4 regions of the Colwellia sp. F1 genome follow, and region 3 is predicted to be linked to each of the others. Evidence: predicted binding sites of a transcription regulator. Region 3 holds the regulator's gene; each other region holds the start of a gene.
The links. Region 3 encodes sigma-54, which starts transcription at its own class of promoters, with help from an activator protein. Its sites were predicted from a motif close to GTTGGCACGNNNNTNGNNT; they were not measured.

Region 1 (4,322 bases), on a different contig from region 3:
AAAAGCATACCCGTTGTTATTTTAACCACATCAAAGCAAGAAGAAGACATGATAAAAGGGTATGATCTTGGCGCAGCCTCTTACATTACTAAACCGGTTAATTTTGAAGGCTTAGTAGACTTAATGAAAGCGCTAGGTAAATATTGGGTAGAGTTTGTCGAGCTTCCGCCACACCATGAAAAAGCATAAGTTGTCAATAACCCTTAGTTAATTTAGGTAACGTAAGCTATGGCTACGCTAACAAAACGAATTTTATTAGTAGAAGATGATGAAGATGATTACATTCTCACCTGTGATCACCTCCAACAAATGCCAAACCACCATTTTGATATTGACTGGGTTGACAACCCACAACAGGCGCTAGCGCTACTAAAAGAAAATTATCATGATATTTGCTTGCTTGATTATCAATTAGGCGGGCAAAACGGCTTGTCAGTGCTAAAGCAAACCAGCACTGAAGGCTGCACCGTCCCTATTATTATGTTAACAGGGCAAACAGACACTGAGTTAGACAATAGTGCACTAGATGCAGGTGCTGTTGACTACTTAGTAAAGTCTGAACTTAACAGCGCAAGGTTTAACCGCGCAATTCGTTATGCTATTGCCAGAAAAGACATTGAAGATGAACGCCTTGAACGAATAAAAGCGGAAACTAAAAGCCGCTCTAAAGATAAATTTTTAGCCCATTTAAGCCATGAGTTACGCACTCCACTGACGTCCATATTGGGTTACACAGAATTATTACTAAGTGATGACAATAACAAAGCAATACAACCACAATTAACGACAATATTAGCGAACGGCAACCATTTATTAGGTTTACTGAATAACGTGCTTGACTTGTCTAAAATAGCCGCCGGAAAGTTTGAATTAAATTACACCAGTATCCCGCTTGAAAGTTTTATCGTAGACGTATACACCCTAATGTCGGTAACCGCCGCAGACAAAGGCTTAGGTTTACACTTAACCGCTAAATCAGCACTGCCTATTAACATTTTTGCCGACTCACTTAGATTACGCCAAGTACTCATTAACATTATTCATAACGCAATTAAGTTTACCCAGCATGGCGCTGTAACTATAGACATTTGGTTAGATGAATCACCTGAGCTATACGGTTTATATTTTTCAATTACAGATACTGGCGTTGGTATTCCAAATGAGTTGTTAACGACTATTTTTAAACCTTTTGAACAAGTTCAAGACATTGTTTCACGTAATGAAGCAGGTACAGGCCTTGGTTTATCAATATGTAGTGAATTATTAAAACACATGGGTGGTAGAATTTCAGTAGAGTCAACCGTTGATATTGGTAGCAAATTTGTTATTGTTATTGACCCAGGAAAAATAACTGACACCAACAAAGAACACTTTAGCTTCAAACACAGTAATTCTCCCACCACCACAGAAACTGTCAATCAACTCTCTGCCAAGGTGCTTATTGTAGACGATATTAACGATATTCGGCGATTAATTGGCTATACATGCCGCACATTCGGCCTGAGTGTAAGTTATGCTAACAATGGCAAACAAGCCATTAGCCAAATAGTTTCTGCATACCAATCTGACAAGCCTTACGACCTAGTATTAATGGATATTCATATGCCTGTTTTAGATGGCAAAAAAGCAATATCACAATTAAGAGCAATGAATATTCATACGCCAATACTGGCCATCACAGCCGCAGCAATGAAAGGAGTACGAAAAGAACTGAATGACTTAGGCTTTAATGACGTAGTTGCCAAACCTATTGATAAAAACGAACTTTACAAAAAAATAGTGCAGCAGTTAACCCAACAGCCAAAATGCACTAACACTACCCAGCTTCACACAGACACATTTATACAAAAGACTAACAATAGCAATACAAACCAACGGGTACTGCTAATAGAAGATGATATTGACACTGCAGAGATAACCGCCTTATTACTGAACAAAATTGGTAAACAAGTTGAAATAGTCAATACAGCCACACAAGCACATAACACCATTAAAACTGACAACAATTGGCAGCATATTTTGGTTGATATTAATTTACCTGACGCTAACGGCCTAGAGATGATAGCAAAGCTTAAGCAAACAGTGCCTAGTGCTGCTATTACTATTGTGAGCGGGCACGATATAACCCAAGCACAATTAACGCAGTTAGGGGTAAAAAACGCCCTACTCAAACCTGTTAACTTAACCATGCTACAAAAACTGTTCTTCGATAACCCTGTACCGAAAAGATCTTAATGTTTTTGTTAGAAGATACTGATACACCTTCAAATCTAGGGGCTAATCCTTTAAGCGCTAACGCTTAATCGCTTTAGTAAACCAAGAGCAGATTAGTTCGGCTGGTAACTTCTACATAATGGCTTGTAAAATTTACCCGTTTAGGTTTTTTATAGCGACTAACTGTACAACAAAAACAAAATAAAACAATGAGTTAGAAAGTTGGCATACCTCTCGCTTAATTAAAGGTAAGTAATAATAAAGTAAAGGAGAAGTTTTATGTTAAGTTGGGCACTCACTTTTTTAGTTATCGCAATTATAGCTGCAATTTTTGGCTTTGGTGGTATAGCAGGCGCAGCAGCAGGCATTGCAAAAATCATCTTTTTTATTTTTGTTGTGTTATTAGTTATCTCATTAATAGCAAACGCATTACGAGGAAATGCACCTAAAGCTTAACTATTTATAGCTTAATTATTTATAGCTTAATTATTTAAATTTTTATATTTTAATCTTTTAAGGAAATACTCATGAACAATACAAATAAAAGAATTTCACTCATGGCCATTGCACTAACAACGGTATTAAGCTTAAGCGCCTGTAGCGACGACGATAAAGAACAAGTTAATAACACACTAGATAAGGCTATCTCTACTACACAAGATGCTGCCAAAGAGGCAAGCGAAAAAGCGAAAGATATGGCCACTGATGCCGGTAATGCCATTGAAGATGCGTGTGAAAATGCGAAAGAAAAATTAGATACGAAAGATACCGACTGTTAAAAGCCTATAGAGTTAAGCAATAACAAAGATTATAAAAACTGTTATTGAACAGCAAAACTTAAAAAGCTAGCACTTCGCTGGCTTTTTATTTGCCTGCCCCGACCTGTTAATCCCATGCTTGCTCTGCTGAATACGTAACGGCTTTATTGGCAATGGTGTATGAAAATCCTTTCGATATTAAGTGCCGCAATGCTTTTTGTTTGCGCTTAATATCGTCTATTGGCTCAGGCCCAAACTTTCTTATTTTTAACATTAACGCTCGGTCAAAATACTCTTGGTCACTGGTGTCTATTGTGCTAAGACAATCATTTATTATTTGCGAAGAAAAGCCTTTGGCATACAACTTCTCTTTTATTTTATTAGGTCCGATATTCTTTTCTGATAAACTCTCGGTTAGGCGTTGTGCGTAACGCTGATCATCAACAATTCCTCGCGTTATTAAGTAATCGAGAGCTTGCGTATTAAATTGTGTATCATCTTTAAATAATAGGTTAGCTTTTTGCAGTAGTGTCTTAGCGGAGTAATCACCATATCGTTCAATCATCCATTGCATATAACCCTTGACGCGCTCATAAGTAATTACTTGTTGCTTAGCATCTTGCTTTTTTTTATACATGGTAAGGTTAAGTCCTATTGCTTAGTTTTAATAATGTTAACGCAATATTATGAGTAACAATATGTTCTTGTTTGAGTGTTTTTTGCTGGTTTAATATCACGGTAAACAGTGACAGCCATGCAGGTTTTTGCTGAGATTGCGCTTCTGCTTTTCTGTGTGTATTTTGTAAAAACTTAATAGCAGCGCCCTGCTCAAACCATTCCTTTTCGCTCCCTTCAAGGCTATTAACAACTTGCTTGAACTCTTCAATGTTTTTAATTGTTAGCCAATAATCAGCATGACACGTTAACGCAATTTCAATGCCCTTGGGGTCAACATCACTAAAGCATATTCGCTGATGATTGTTAAAACGACGAAAAAATTTATAAGCAGTACCCGTGCTCTGCTGTTTTTTTAAATCGCCTCGATATAGCCACAATGCATCCTTTAATTCTTCATTTATTGAGGGTAAATTTAAAGCCGATAAACTGGCCATGACCGCAAGATTTTCTACCAGAACAATTGTTTTATGTTCAATTGATTGAATATCATCGGCTTTCACATAAATACCCAATGACGTTAATGAAGGTAGCTGATGGCGCGTTTGATTAATTTTGATCGTTGATAAACTATTGATTAAAATAAAGTCTTTACTAACAGGCAAGCTGTTTATTTTTTCATTTCTATTTTTATTGGCGTTTATATTTCTACTCTTTTGTTCCGGGTATTGATCA
Region 2 (4,322 bases), on a different contig from region 3:
AATGGTGAGGTATTTACTTGGAAGGTCATGTTGATGGTTGGTTCATCAATTGATAGTGCCGGTAAGCCTTCAACTTCTGTCGGACAACAAATCGTATCAGAAATTTTTAATTCGCCTAAGCCGGTAATGGCGATTATATCGCCAGCAAAACCTTCTTCAATTTCATGACGGTCAAGGCCTAGGTAACCGAATACTTTACCTACTTTGGCGTTATGTAAACCACCGTTTGCTAATTGAATAGTCACTTGTTGGTTTGGCTTAACACTACCACGCTTTATACGACCAACACCAATTACACCTAAATATGCACTGTAATCAAGTTGCGAGACTTGCATTTGAAAGGCGCCGTCTGGATCAGCACTTGGTGCTGGTACTTCATCAATAATAGTATCGAATAGTGCTGTCATGTCAGTACCCACTTCGCCTTCTTCAAGAGAAGACCAACCATTAATGGCTGAAGCATAGACGACTTTAAAATCAAGCTGCTCGTCGGTAGCACCAAGGTTATCAAACAATTCAAACACTTGATCCATAACCCAATCAGGGCGGGCAGCAGGTTTGTCAATTTTATTAATAACAACAATCGGCTTTAAACCTTGAGCAAAAGCTTTTTGCGTTACAAAACGCGTTTGTGGCATGGGGCCTTCTTGCGCATCGACAATTAATAGCACTGAGTCTACCATTGACATAACACGCTCTACTTCACCACCAAAATCGGCATGGCCTGGGGTGTCTACAATATTGACACGGTAACCATTCCAGTTAATAGCTGTGTTTTTAGCTAAGATGGTGATACCACGCTCTTTTTCTATATCGTCAGAATCCATAACACGCTCGTCATGGCCGGCGCGTTCATCAAAAGTACCTGATTGCTCAAGTAATTTATCAACTAGGGTGGTTTTTCCATGGTCAACGTGAGCAATAATTGCCACATTTCTTAATTTATCTAACACAGGCGTTACTCGCTGTTTTGTTATTATTTAATACCTCATTAAACTGAAGCATAAATAACTAGGGCTACAATAGGGCGCGTATTATACAGCCTTTTTGCATTAAAAGATATTTTTTATCCAACGACCAAGCGATCGCTTTTTAAGCACTTTAGTAACAACGTGACTTTTTGCTGCACAAAGTTGTTCCCTCCCAACATAGCCTTCATTTTGCTTTGTTCCAAGGTGGCTAAATTAGTACAGGAAAAATGATCAAAATAAGATATAGTTACCTCCAATTAACAGCATATATATCTAAAATGCACCAAAAAGATCTTTTAATGCACTAACATAGTGCATCGGTCTTTTCGATGATAACTTAATCCATTGATTATATTAAGTTTAATTATTGGCACAATATTAGCTTATATTCATCACAACATGGTTATATACCAAAAACTTTTAAACTAACCTCCTGGAGAGACAAAATGTCACAAGCAGTATTTGATTTAATAAAAGAGTACGATGTTAAATTTGTTGACCTTCGTTTTACTGATACTAAAGGTAAAGAGCAACATATTTCTATTCCCCATCATCAAGTCGACGAAGATTTTTTCGAAGATGGACAAATGTTTGATGGCTCTTCAATTGAAGGTTGGAAAGGTATAAATGAATCTGACATGGTGATGATGCCAGATGCTGATTCCGCTATATTAGACCCTTTTACTGAAGCAGTAACCCTAAATATTCGTTGTGATATCCTTGAGCCCAACACGATGCAAGGCTATAGCCGTGACCCTCGCTCTGTAGCCAAACGTGCAGAAGATTACTTACGTAGTACTGGCATTGCTGATACTGTGTTAATAGGCCCTGAACCTGAGTTTTTTGTCTTTGATGATGTTAGATTTCAGACCGATATGAGTGGCTCTTTCTATAAAATAGATGATAAAGAAGCTGCTTGGAATTCAGGTACTAAATATGAAGATGGTAATATGGGTCATCGCCCAAGTGTTAAAGGAGGTTACTTCCCTACATCTCCGGTAGACTCTTCACAAGACTTACGTTCAGCGATGTGTTTAGTAATGGAAGACATGGGATTAGTGGTTGAAGCACATCACCATGAAGTTGCTACTGCTGGTCAAAACGAAATTGCCTGTCGCTTTAACACCTTAGTATCAAAAGCTGATGAAGTACAAATATATAAGTATGTTGTTCATAATGTAGCGCATGCCTATGGGAAAACAGCAACCTTTATGCCAAAACCATTAGTAGGTGATAACGGTTCAGGTATGCATGTTCATTCGTCACTCGCCAAAGATGGTGTAAATTTATTTGCCGGCGATAAATACGGCGGTTTATCTGAGTTGGCACTTTATTATATTGGCGGTATCATCAAGCATGCTAAAGCTTTGAATGCCTTTACTAATCCATCAACTAACTCTTACAAGCGTTTAGTTCCACACTTTGAAGCACCGGTAATGCTTGCCTATTCAGCGCGTAATCGCTCTGCCTCTATTCGCATTCCAACTGTACCAACGCCTAAAGCAACACGTATTGAAGCACGGTTCCCAGATCCTGCAGCAAACCCATATTTAGCTTTTTCAGCATTATTAATGGCCGGTATTGACGGTATTAAAAATAAAATTCACCCTGGTGATGCCATGGATAAAGATTTATATGACTTACCAGCCGAAGAAGCTGCTGCTATTCCACAAGTGGCAACATCACTTGATGATGCACTGGATAGCTTAGCGGCTGATCATGAATTCTTAACCGCCGGTGGTGTAATGGATAAAGACATGATTGACGCATACATTGCATTAAAACGAGAAGAGTCTCAACGAGTAAATATGACAACTCACCCATTAGAGTTTGAATTATACTACAGTGTTTAAATTGTAGTACTACTGCAAACGAAAGACATTAAACAGCAAAGCTCACTTCGGTGAGCTTTTTTATGTACTGTATTATGCCTTGTATAAAAAGCAAGCACCAAGTAAGTCATTTATCTGTGGTAAAGTGCGTTACTTTTGTATAAATTGTAACTAGCGAGTGTATATTGGGATATATTTGAAGCAACAGGATATAGAAATTGACCATAATTAAGTTTTTATTACTGCTATTAACACTATCATTAATGCTACCTTTAAGTGCTAATACAACAAAGATATATGTGTGGCATAATGACAAAGGTGAGTTGGTTTACTCTGACACACCTAGGCCAGGTGCGGAAGAAGTAACAACGAAGCTTGGCAACATAGTACAGTCGCCAGGGTCACTAGAAATACAAGTATTAGACATCAAACCACAAAAAGTATCTGAAGCATATCAAATCACTATTCACCAACCTAAAGATCAAGCCACTATTCGTGATAACACAGGCTCTGTTTTTATTAGTGCGGTTATTCAACCCGTATTTAAGCCTGGCTTAACCATTCAATTAATGCTGGATGGCGAACCCTACCAAAAACCCCAAGGTGATAGCCGCTTTTCGCTTAAAAATGTTGACCGTGGTGAACATCAAATAAAAATGCACGTACTAAACGAAAAAGGCAAGATAATTGCAACATCTAAGTCAATAACGTTTTATATGCACCGTGCCTCGGTAAATTAGCGGAAATAAGCGCTAAATAGCAACATTCTACGCTGCAAATAAAACCTTTCTAACATATACTACATTAAATGCACCAAATCAGTGCATTGAGAGTATGGAGGCTTTGTTTTGCAAACAAAAGAAGTAATTAAACAAGTTAAGGTGAGTTACCAGCAAACACTGGCTAGCCAGTTAGTTACTGCTGTACTGATACTTGATCAACAATTAACAATTTGTTATTTGAACCCGGCAGCTGAAGCTTTATTAGTTAAAAGCTTAAACAAGCTCTATGGTAGACCCTTTCAATTAATTTTTAAAAACACCTCAATAACAAAATCTCGGTTAGGACAATTATTGACGTCAGGCCAAGAGTTTACTGACAGAGAGGTAGTATTAGCTTGCGGTGAAGCTTATCAATTTACCGCAGAAATAACGGCATCATCGGTAGAGTTTAATCTCGCTGCTCATATATTGATTGAATTTAAGCAGATTGACCAACAAAAACAAATTAGCCTTGAAGTATTTCAACAGCAACAATGGATTGCCGCACGTGATTTAATCAAAGGCCTAGCCCATGAAATTAAAAATCCACTGGGCGGTTTACGTGGTGCAGCACAATTATTAAATAAAGAACTTAATGACGAGCAGCAAGAATATACTGCGATGATCATAGAGCAAGCTGATAGATTAACCAACCTGGTCGACAAGTTGTTAGGGCCAAACCAAATACCTCAAATTAAAAGTCATAACATTCATTCTGTCCTAGAAAAAATATGTCAAGTGGTTAGTTTTTCCAGTGA
Region 3 (4,322 bases):
CGGCAATCTGCTGATTTAAAAAATAAAATAGCAAGTTATTTAGACGACGTAAATATCAGCCAAGGCTCTATTTCTATCGTTGCTGATATTGTTCAGGTATATAGCCATCATGATGAGGCAACTAACGAAAAATATGACACCTACCTTGCCAAAGGTGAACCCGCTATTTTCAAACAAGAATTAGAAGACGGGAGCTTAATTAGCTTGCAAGCAAATGAAATAAAATATCAACCAGATCAATACATCATTACTATTTCAGGTAACGCACAAGTTAAGCAAGCTGGTAGCAAAGTTACTGGTGAAACAATTACTTACAACACATTAAGTGAAAAATTAGAAGCGATTAGTGGTCAAAATGAATCGGTAACCACTATTTTACAGCCTGCTCAAATAAAAGCCCAACAAGATAAGAAAAACAATGACAGTAACAAACCATAAAGCTGACGATATATCGAGCAAATCAACCTTGATAGCTCAAAATTTATCAAAGTCTTATAAAAATAAAAAAGTCGTTAAGCGCGTTAGTTTAGCTGTAAGTGCTGGCCAAATTGTTGGTTTGCTAGGCCCTAATGGCGCTGGAAAAACAACGTCTTTCTATATGATTGTCGGTTTAGTTCCAAATGACAACGGCCAAATTATACTCAACGATGAAGACGTTACCCTTGCTCCTATGCATGAACGAGCAAGACGTGGCATAGGCTATTTACCCCAAGAAGCCTCGATATTTAGAAAGCTCACAGTTACTGATAATATTATGGCTATTTTGCAAACTCGCAAGGGCCTTAATGAACACGAAAGGCAAAGTAAACTAGAACAACTACTAGAAGAGTTTAGTATTAGTCACATTAAAGACAACTTGGGTATGAGCCTGTCAGGTGGTGAACGAAGACGGGTAGAAATAGCAAGGGCATTGGCCGCTGATCCTGAGTTCATTCTACTTGATGAGCCCTTTGCAGGTGTTGACCCAATTTCTGTTGGTGATATAAAAAAAATAATTATTCACCTTAAAAATCGCGGTATTGGTATATTAATTACTGATCATAATGTGCGTGAAACACTTGATGTATGTGAACATGCATATATTGTTAGTCATGGTGAAATAATTGCTGAAGGTGACTCTGATCAAATTCTTGCGAATCAAACGGTAAGAGATGTATACCTAGGCGAACAATTCACGCTATAGTTAACTTAAGCATGAGAACTTTGGCTATACTGAACTCACTTAGGCTATACTAACCTTAAGTGACTAAAAGTAATTTTTAAATTAGTTATCATAATGTTAGCAATATTTATTAATAGGAAGTAAAAAAAGTAGATGCGCCCAACTCTGCAACTCCGAATAGGACAGCAATTAACGATGACACCGCAACTGCAACAAGCGATCAAGCTGTTGCAGCTGTCTACGTTAGAGCTTCAGCAAGAAATACAAGAAGTACTTGAAAGCAACCCTCTACTTGAAATAAGTGAACAAGACAGATCTAGCGCTGATACGGAAAATAGCGCTAACGATAGTTCAGAGAGACTTGAAGAGGCCTTTTCAGCCACAGCTGAAACAACGACCAGTGAAGAACCATCGGCAAGCATTGATGAAATTAGTACGACAGAAGCCATGGAAAAAAGTGATATTCCTGAAGAGTTAAACATAGATACAACTTGGGAAGAAAGCTACAGTGCCGGCACCTCAAACACTGGTGCTATTAGTAGCCCAGGAGAAGATTACACCTATCAAGGTGAAACAACTGACTCAATTCAAGATCACCTTTTATGGCAAATGGAGTTAACGCCTTTTTCTGAAACCGATAGAGCCATTGCCATAGCAATTATTGAAGCTGTAGACGATGCAGGTTACTTAACGGTTTCAAGTGAAGATATTTTAGAGAGTGTCGGGATTGAAGGGCTAGAGCTTGATGAAGTAGAAGCCGTTCTAAAACGTATTAATGTATTTGATCCTATAGGGGTTGCCGCGCCGTCGATTGCTGACTGTTTACTAATTCAATTAAACCAGTTTAGTTCTGACACTCCTTACTTAACAGAAAGCAAATTAATTATCAGAGAGCATATTGATTTACTGGGTAGCCGTGATTACCGTCAACTCATGCGTAAAACACGGCTGAAAGAGGATGACTTACGTGAAGTGATGCGGTTAATTCAAAGTTTAAACCCTCGCCCTGGTGATGTGATTGATAAAAGCGATGATCAATACGTGATTCCTGACGTTTCCGTAGAGAAAAAAAATGGCCGCTGGGTGGTTGAGTTAAACCCTGATAGCGCTCCTAAGCTGTCAGTCAATCAACAATATGCCGCCATGACTAAAACAACAAAGTCATCGAGTAACGACGGCCAATTTATTCGCGCTAATTTACAAGAAGCCAAGTGGTTTATCAAAAGTTTAGAATCACGCAACGACACTTTACTCAAAGTATCAAACTGTATTGTACAACGCCAACAAGGCTTTTTAGAACATGGTGAAGAAGCAATGCGGCCAATGGTTTTAAATGATATCGCTGAAGCGGTCGATATGCATGAGTCTACAATTTCTCGTGTAACAACACAGAAGTATATGCATACGCCACGAGGTATTTTTGAATTAAAATATTTTTTTTCAAGCCATGTTAGCACTGAAAATGGCGGTGAATGTTCGTCTACTGCTATTCGATCGTTAATTAAAAAGTTCATTTTAGCGGAAATACCTGCTAAACCGCTAAGTGATAGTAAAATGGCTGATTTACTAGCCGAGCAGGGTATTAACGTTGCTAGGCGCACAATAGCTAAGTATCGAGAGTCTTTAGCTATTCCACCGTCGAACCAACGTAAAAGTTTACTATAATCAGTAACTTTATTTTTAATTGAACTAAAGAAGGATCATACTTATGCAAATTAATCTTACGGGCCATCATGTAGATATCACTTCATCATTACGCAACTATGTTGAAACAAAGCTAGCCAAGTTAGAGCGTCACTTTGACCATATTACTAATGTTTACGTAGTATTAACGGTAGAGAAGTTAGATCAAAAAGCAGAAGCCACAGTGCATTTAAAAGGTAATGAAATTCATGCCTCTGCGGTGAATACCGACATGTATAGTTCAATAGATAATTTGGTTGATAAACTCGACCGCCAGATACTCAAATATAAAGGCAAAATAACCCAACATTAGCTTAGCGCCACCACTTAAATTATTATGACACTACAAAATATCTTAACACTGGACTGCACGCAATGTGCAGTACCAGTTCGCAGTAAAAAACGCTTACTTGAAAAAATATGTCAGCTTGCTGCCCAGGAATTAGGCAATGTAAATCCAACCGATCTATTAGATAGCTTACTGAGCCGAGAAAAAATGGGCAGCACAGGTATTGGTAACGGCATTGCCATTCCTCATGCTAGGCTCAGTAATACAGACAAAGCGGTTGCTGTTTTTTTAACCACTGAACAAGCCATTGATTTTGACGCTATTGACAACCAGCCAGTTGATATATTTATTTGTTTATTTGTCCCTGAAAATAACACACAGGAACATTTAGAAACACTGCAAAGCATTGCAAAGCTTTTTAGCGATCGTAAAACAGCTAAAAAAGTACGCAAGTGTATAAACCAAGAAGCAATGTTTGACCTGATTCAGCAAGCCATTTAAATTTTAAACAAGCAAAGTGACAACTTGTAACACCCTCGTTTCTCGACTTTTTTTATCCGCAATTGAGATTTAATATATGAAGCTTATAATTGTTAGTGGTCGCTCTGGCTCAGGTAAGTCTGTAGCATTAAGAGTATTAGAAGATTTAGGTTATTATTGTGTTGACAATATTCCCGTAAATTTACTGCCAGCATTAACGCACACCGTGATTAATGATTATGAAAATGTCGCCGTAAGTCTAGACGTGCGAAACTTACCTAACAACCCGCAAGATATAGAAGAAATCATTGAATATTTACCCAATGCCGTTGATGTTACCACCTTATTTTTAGATGCCGATGATAACGATCTGATTCGACGGTTCAGTGAAACCAGACGGTTGCACCCACTGATCAAAAATAATATCGCCTTAGACCAAGCCATAGCACTAGAAAAAGAATTGTTAACACCAATTTCAATCAATGCTGACTTATACATTAACACCAGCGAATTAAGCCCACACCAATTAGCTGATTTAGTGCGCGAGCGCATACTGGGCAAAAAAACGGGTAATATGGTGCTTGTTTTTGAATCATTTGGCTTTAAACACGGTATTCCAGCCGATGCTGACTATGTATTTGATGTGCGCTTCCTCCCTAACCCACATTGGGAAAAAGAGTTAAAACCCTATACTGGCTTAGAGCAACC
Region 4 (4,322 bases), on a different contig from region 3:
AACTGCCGCTTTATTTTTTTACCTGCCAACCCCAAAATTTCTTCATAGACAGGTACTGACAACGCTTGTCACTCTGGTTCTCACTATAACCATTAATGTCTTCATGGTTTAATAAACGCGTTACATAGTAGTAAATAGTTTTAGCTAACCCTGGCGTGGGGTGGTCTTTATAAGTGCTCAGTAAAATCATTAACCAATTTTCAAGCTGCAAACATTCGGTAGAGGTAGTTATGCGCATAAGTAGTGCTCCGCATAAGCCTCATTAGTTGGGCTTGTACTTGTTGTGAGTAATGCTTGCCAGAGTACTTGCTTGGCATTGGCGTTTAAACATTTACAATCACCACCGCGTAATACCCCTGACTTAAGTAACTGCTGTAATGTATTGCTTGATAGTTCAAGTTGTACGCGCGTGTTGCCGCTGTTGTCATTTGCTTGCTGCATTGCCATTTTATGCTCCTTAATTTAGTTTGTTTTCTCAGCTTGTAATCGCTGTATAGTTAAAATATACGAATAAAAAACTAAATGCAAATGATAATTGTTACTGTTTGGTGTTTTTTGAAAGGAAAACTTAATTAAGCATTTATAGTGAGATCACAGCAGAAATACTCATTGCTTTGCTTATTAAGGTTTGGGTAGCTTGACTGTGCTAACGTTTAAAAAGTATTGCTTTACAGTGAGTTGATATAAGCGAGTGGCGTCCCCTACAGGAGTCGAACCTGTAACCTATTCCTTAGGAGGGAATTGCGCTATCCAATTGCGCCAAGGGGACAAATTTATTTGAACAATACAGTGATGTTAAACACAATATTATATAATAATTAATACCGTACTGCTAAATCATTTATTTGAATATTGCCTAATAAATTATTATCGACTGTTCTTGCAGTAGCACTTTCTCTGGTGAGTTGCGTTACTTTTACTTTGTGTGGGCTAATATGGTAGCCAACGTACCTTTTTCCTTGTTGGCTAACAAAGCTGTTACTGTGGAGTAAGGTAAATTCATCGCCCACCTTCACGCCATGGTGCCGGCCTAAGTTAATGGTAATTTCATTCCCTCGCACCTGCACTATTTTACCCTCACTGGGTTCGCACATAATGTTTTCGTCAATATCAGCTACTGCGTTATCAAGTAAGGTATTTATCATATTTCCGTAATGACTTTGCCAAAAAGCAATAGCATTAACATCAATATTATCTCGTTTATTAAAGTCCCACACGGCTGAGTCTTGATAATGCTGTTGCCATATTAGTTCACCACTTAAACCGTTATAGAGGTAAAGTGTAACCGCAAAACTTCTAGGGTAGGTCGGTTGCTGCCATACTTTAAAAGCATTAGTTCGTTGGCCGTCAGATGATAAATCATTAATGTCACTATAGAGAACATATTGGCTGTCGGTTGTTTCAGCGAGTGATAGGGTTAATTGCTTAATTTTTTCTTCATTAAAACTGTGCTTCAAACGAGAGAACTCAGTTGCATTTTTAAGTAATAATTTAGCATCACTATAACTACTTTGGCTGGTTAATTTTTTTTGTAATTGCTTTATAACCCCAGCATCTATTTGATAAATACTGCCCAAGTTTGCTTGCTCTCTTTGGAGTATGTGGCTCTTAGTGAGCAAGATGGATTTTTTGTAATCTAAAGAAAAACATTTTCTTTCTTGCGGAAAAATATCTGCACGCACGGTAACACTAAGCATGTTATTGCTGTGTACTTCTTCAATTAATTCAATCGAGTTAACGCTGCCACTAGCGCGAATACTTATTTGGTCTTGTGTTAATAAACCATTCACTACTTGTTGAATGCTTGAAACGCTAGCACCTGCGACTAATAAAGCTTTCTTTAACGCATTCTCCATGGCTTTCGTACGCGCCACTTCAACAGAATCTTTAGCGGTTGATGCATGCCCTTGTGCCTCATACCACTGTGCGTTCGCTGTGCTAGTTAACATTAAGCTGACAAGTAAAATCGATATTTTGGTTATAGTATGCATATACTCTCTCATCAAAACAAAAGCCTATTGTTAGGCATGATGCCATTAGTAATTAACGTCTATCCGGTACTTAAGAATAATCTATGCACAATTTATGCCTGTTGTTGGTGATGCAGATGTTAATAATATAAATTTGCTGTATTTGTTTAGTCGTTTTGCGAGTGCCGTTTGGTAAGCAAAGCACTTGCCGCCAACAGCGCCTCTCTTTGCTAGCTAAACTTGCTAATAAAACAGAAAGTACTATTGGCTTGAAATATGCATTGTATAATTATAATAATATTGAATACTCAAATAACTAAAGTTATCAGTGTTTAGGCTAGCATCTTATAGTGTAAACGTTGAATTATTAAGGGGTGTACTATGAAAAAGTGGTTTATACCATTAATTTTACCCGTACTTGTATCTTGTAGTGGTAGTAGAACAGGCAATGACAATTTTTATCAAGTAGCACAAACAGATCAGGGTGAGATAAACCATTATAGCCTACCTAAGCATGCGATAAATGATTTGGTCAAAGGCTTAGTATATCAACTGTTAACTAGCAGTACTTTTATTGATGATAAAGCCCCAATAGCGGTAGGTTCATTTGTAAACTTGCACGATCTTGAATCCACTAATTGGTTAGGGAACCAAATTGCTGAAAGCTTTATTTATGAATTACAACACCATGGAATGTCAGTAGTTGACTTTAAGTCAATGGGGCATATTCGTGTGACTAAAACCGGTGATTATGTCTTTACCCGAGACTGGCAGGAATTGCCTGGGCGTCAGGATATTGACTATGTTGTTGCAGGCACTATGGTTGAACAAGAAGACGGCATTATTATTAATGCGCGTATGGTGGGTATTCAATCTCATTTGGTTGCTGCTACAGCCCAATCTTTTATCCCAAAGTGGGCTTTAGGGCGTGAAAAGAACGACAGTGATCGTGTTAAAATAAAAGAGGGTAAGCTCATTAGAAGTAATGATGACTTAATTAAAATGCAGCGTACTGTGATAACTCAACAATAAATAATAGGTAATAATATGATAAATATACTTTGCAAAAGCACTGTTGTGCTTGTAAGCCTACTTTTTATTAGCGCTTGTACAAACCTTTATGATAAACATGTTCAGTGGCAGGCCATTGAACCAGAGGTTTTTCCGATCATTTATGGTGTAGGCTATGCACCTATTAGTTTACAAAAGTCAGAAAATGAAACCCAACGGATGTTAATGGCCATTAAAGCGTCGAAGATTGCCGCTTATTCAGAGTTAGCCGAGCAGGTGTATGGTCAAAAAGTTACCAGTAGCACCACAATGGCAGATATGATTATTGATAACCAACAATTGTCATCGTCGATTAAAGGTTTAATTAGAGGAGCCAAAGTTGTCAAAAGTTACCCCGTTGGAGATACATACACAACAGAGCTACAGCTAGACTTTAAAGATGTTTATGAAATTTACCAAGCGAGTATCCAGCGTAAAGAAATAAAAAAAGTAGACTACTTTTAAGTAAGAAGGACATAGTGTATCTCTGAATTACTGAACTAGACGGTAAACCTTTTGCTAGCTGGTTGTGCTTAGCCCAAGCATACTTAAGCCTTTAAACCTATACTGCTTAAGCCACCAGATTTTTTACCTTTATTATCATAAGTAACAGAATTCTTGTTATTGTTTTCTAATAAAGTGGTTTTCATACGTTCAACGGCCAGTTGAGATTGCACGATTATTTGACCATTAATTTGGTTTTTTTGTTGGCAGAGTTGCAATAAATTTTCAATGTCAGTTAGTGCTTCATCAAGTAAACCGGCCTTTTTATCTTGGGCAAATGCCTGGTTAACCATTATCTTTTGATCTAAGGCTTGTATCGCAAGCAAGGCTTGGTTTTTCTGCTCACTAATTTGCAGTAATGCCTCAGGTTGGTGCTGCTCTAAAATGCGCTTTTCGTCGTCAATGATTTGTTCAAGTGATTGTAACTGAGCAAACTGTTGGGCAAGCAGCTCTAATGATTGAGATGAAGCTGACATGAAAGTACCTTTAAATATAAGTAAAAGGTGATTATCACCCAGTCTACTGCTTAGATCAAACGATAAACTAAGGGATTAAACTATAAACTAAACTCAAACTTTGCCATGCTAGCAGCAAGTTTTTGAGAGTCAACTTTATACTCGCCAGCGGCAATTGTTTTTTTCAGCTCTTCAACTTTTTTTTGATCAATGACAGGTGCATCGGCAGATTTTTTTTGCAGCTCTTTAAATTGTTGTGCTTGTGGGGTAAAAGAAACAGAATCGCGAGCAGCATGTTTTACTTGGGTATCGTTTGCTGTTTGAGCGTTTGCCTGCTTATTTT

Region 1: a site for sigma-54 is predicted at 2,436-2,454, ahead of AC0UA9_RS00840 (DUF1328 family protein). Genes of this name have one in related genera too.
Region 2: a site for sigma-54 is predicted at 1,338-1,356, ahead of glnA (glutamate--ammonia ligase). Genes of this name have one in related genera too.
Region 4: a site for sigma-54 is predicted at 2,234-2,252, ahead of AC0UA9_RS11365 (FlgO family outer membrane protein). Genes of this name have one in related genera too.

The regions. Positions count from the first base shown of each region.
Region 1 is NZ_JBWDLI010000001.1:171,733-176,054, forward strand. It holds gene AC0UA9_RS00830 (response regulator) at 1-189, shown strand, start outside; gene AC0UA9_RS00835 (response regulator) at 229-2,235, shown strand; gene AC0UA9_RS00840 (DUF1328 family protein) at 2,494-2,670, shown strand; gene AC0UA9_RS00845 (hypothetical protein) at 2,742-2,993, shown strand; gene AC0UA9_RS00850 (regulatory protein RecX) at 3,100-3,609, opposite strand; gene AC0UA9_RS00855 (DUF7281 domain-containing protein) at 3,617-4,322, opposite strand, start outside.
Region 2 is NZ_JBWDLI010000004.1:87,175-91,496, forward strand. It holds gene typA (translational GTPase TypA) at 1-953, opposite strand, end outside; gene glnA (glutamate--ammonia ligase) at 1,418-2,824, shown strand; gene AC0UA9_RS04795 (DUF4124 domain-containing protein) at 3,022-3,543, shown strand; gene glnL (nitrogen regulation protein NR(II)) at 3,652-4,322, shown strand, end outside.
Region 3 is NZ_JBWDLI010000015.1:67,999-72,320, forward strand. It holds gene lptA (lipopolysaccharide transport periplasmic protein LptA) at 1-438, shown strand, start outside; gene lptB (LPS export ABC transporter ATP-binding protein) at 419-1,183, shown strand; gene AC0UA9_RS14065 (RNA polymerase factor sigma-54) at 1,316-2,827, shown strand; gene hpf (ribosome hibernation promoting factor) at 2,871-3,158, shown strand; gene ptsN (PTS IIA-like nitrogen regulatory protein PtsN) at 3,183-3,635, shown strand; gene rapZ (RNase adapter RapZ) at 3,712-4,322, shown strand, end outside.
Region 4 is NZ_JBWDLI010000010.1:144,679-149,000, reverse strand. It holds gene AC0UA9_RS11385 (hypothetical protein) at 11-238, opposite strand; gene AC0UA9_RS11380 (hypothetical protein) at 229-447, opposite strand; tRNA gene AC0UA9_RS11375 (tRNA-Arg) at 693-769, opposite strand; gene AC0UA9_RS11370 (flagella assembly protein FlgT) at 819-1,991, opposite strand; gene AC0UA9_RS11365 (FlgO family outer membrane protein) at 2,352-3,002, shown strand; gene AC0UA9_RS11360 (LPP20 family lipoprotein) at 3,018-3,485, shown strand; gene flgN (flagellar export chaperone FlgN) at 3,569-4,000, opposite strand; gene flgM (flagellar biosynthesis anti-sigma factor FlgM) at 4,081-4,322, opposite strand, start outside.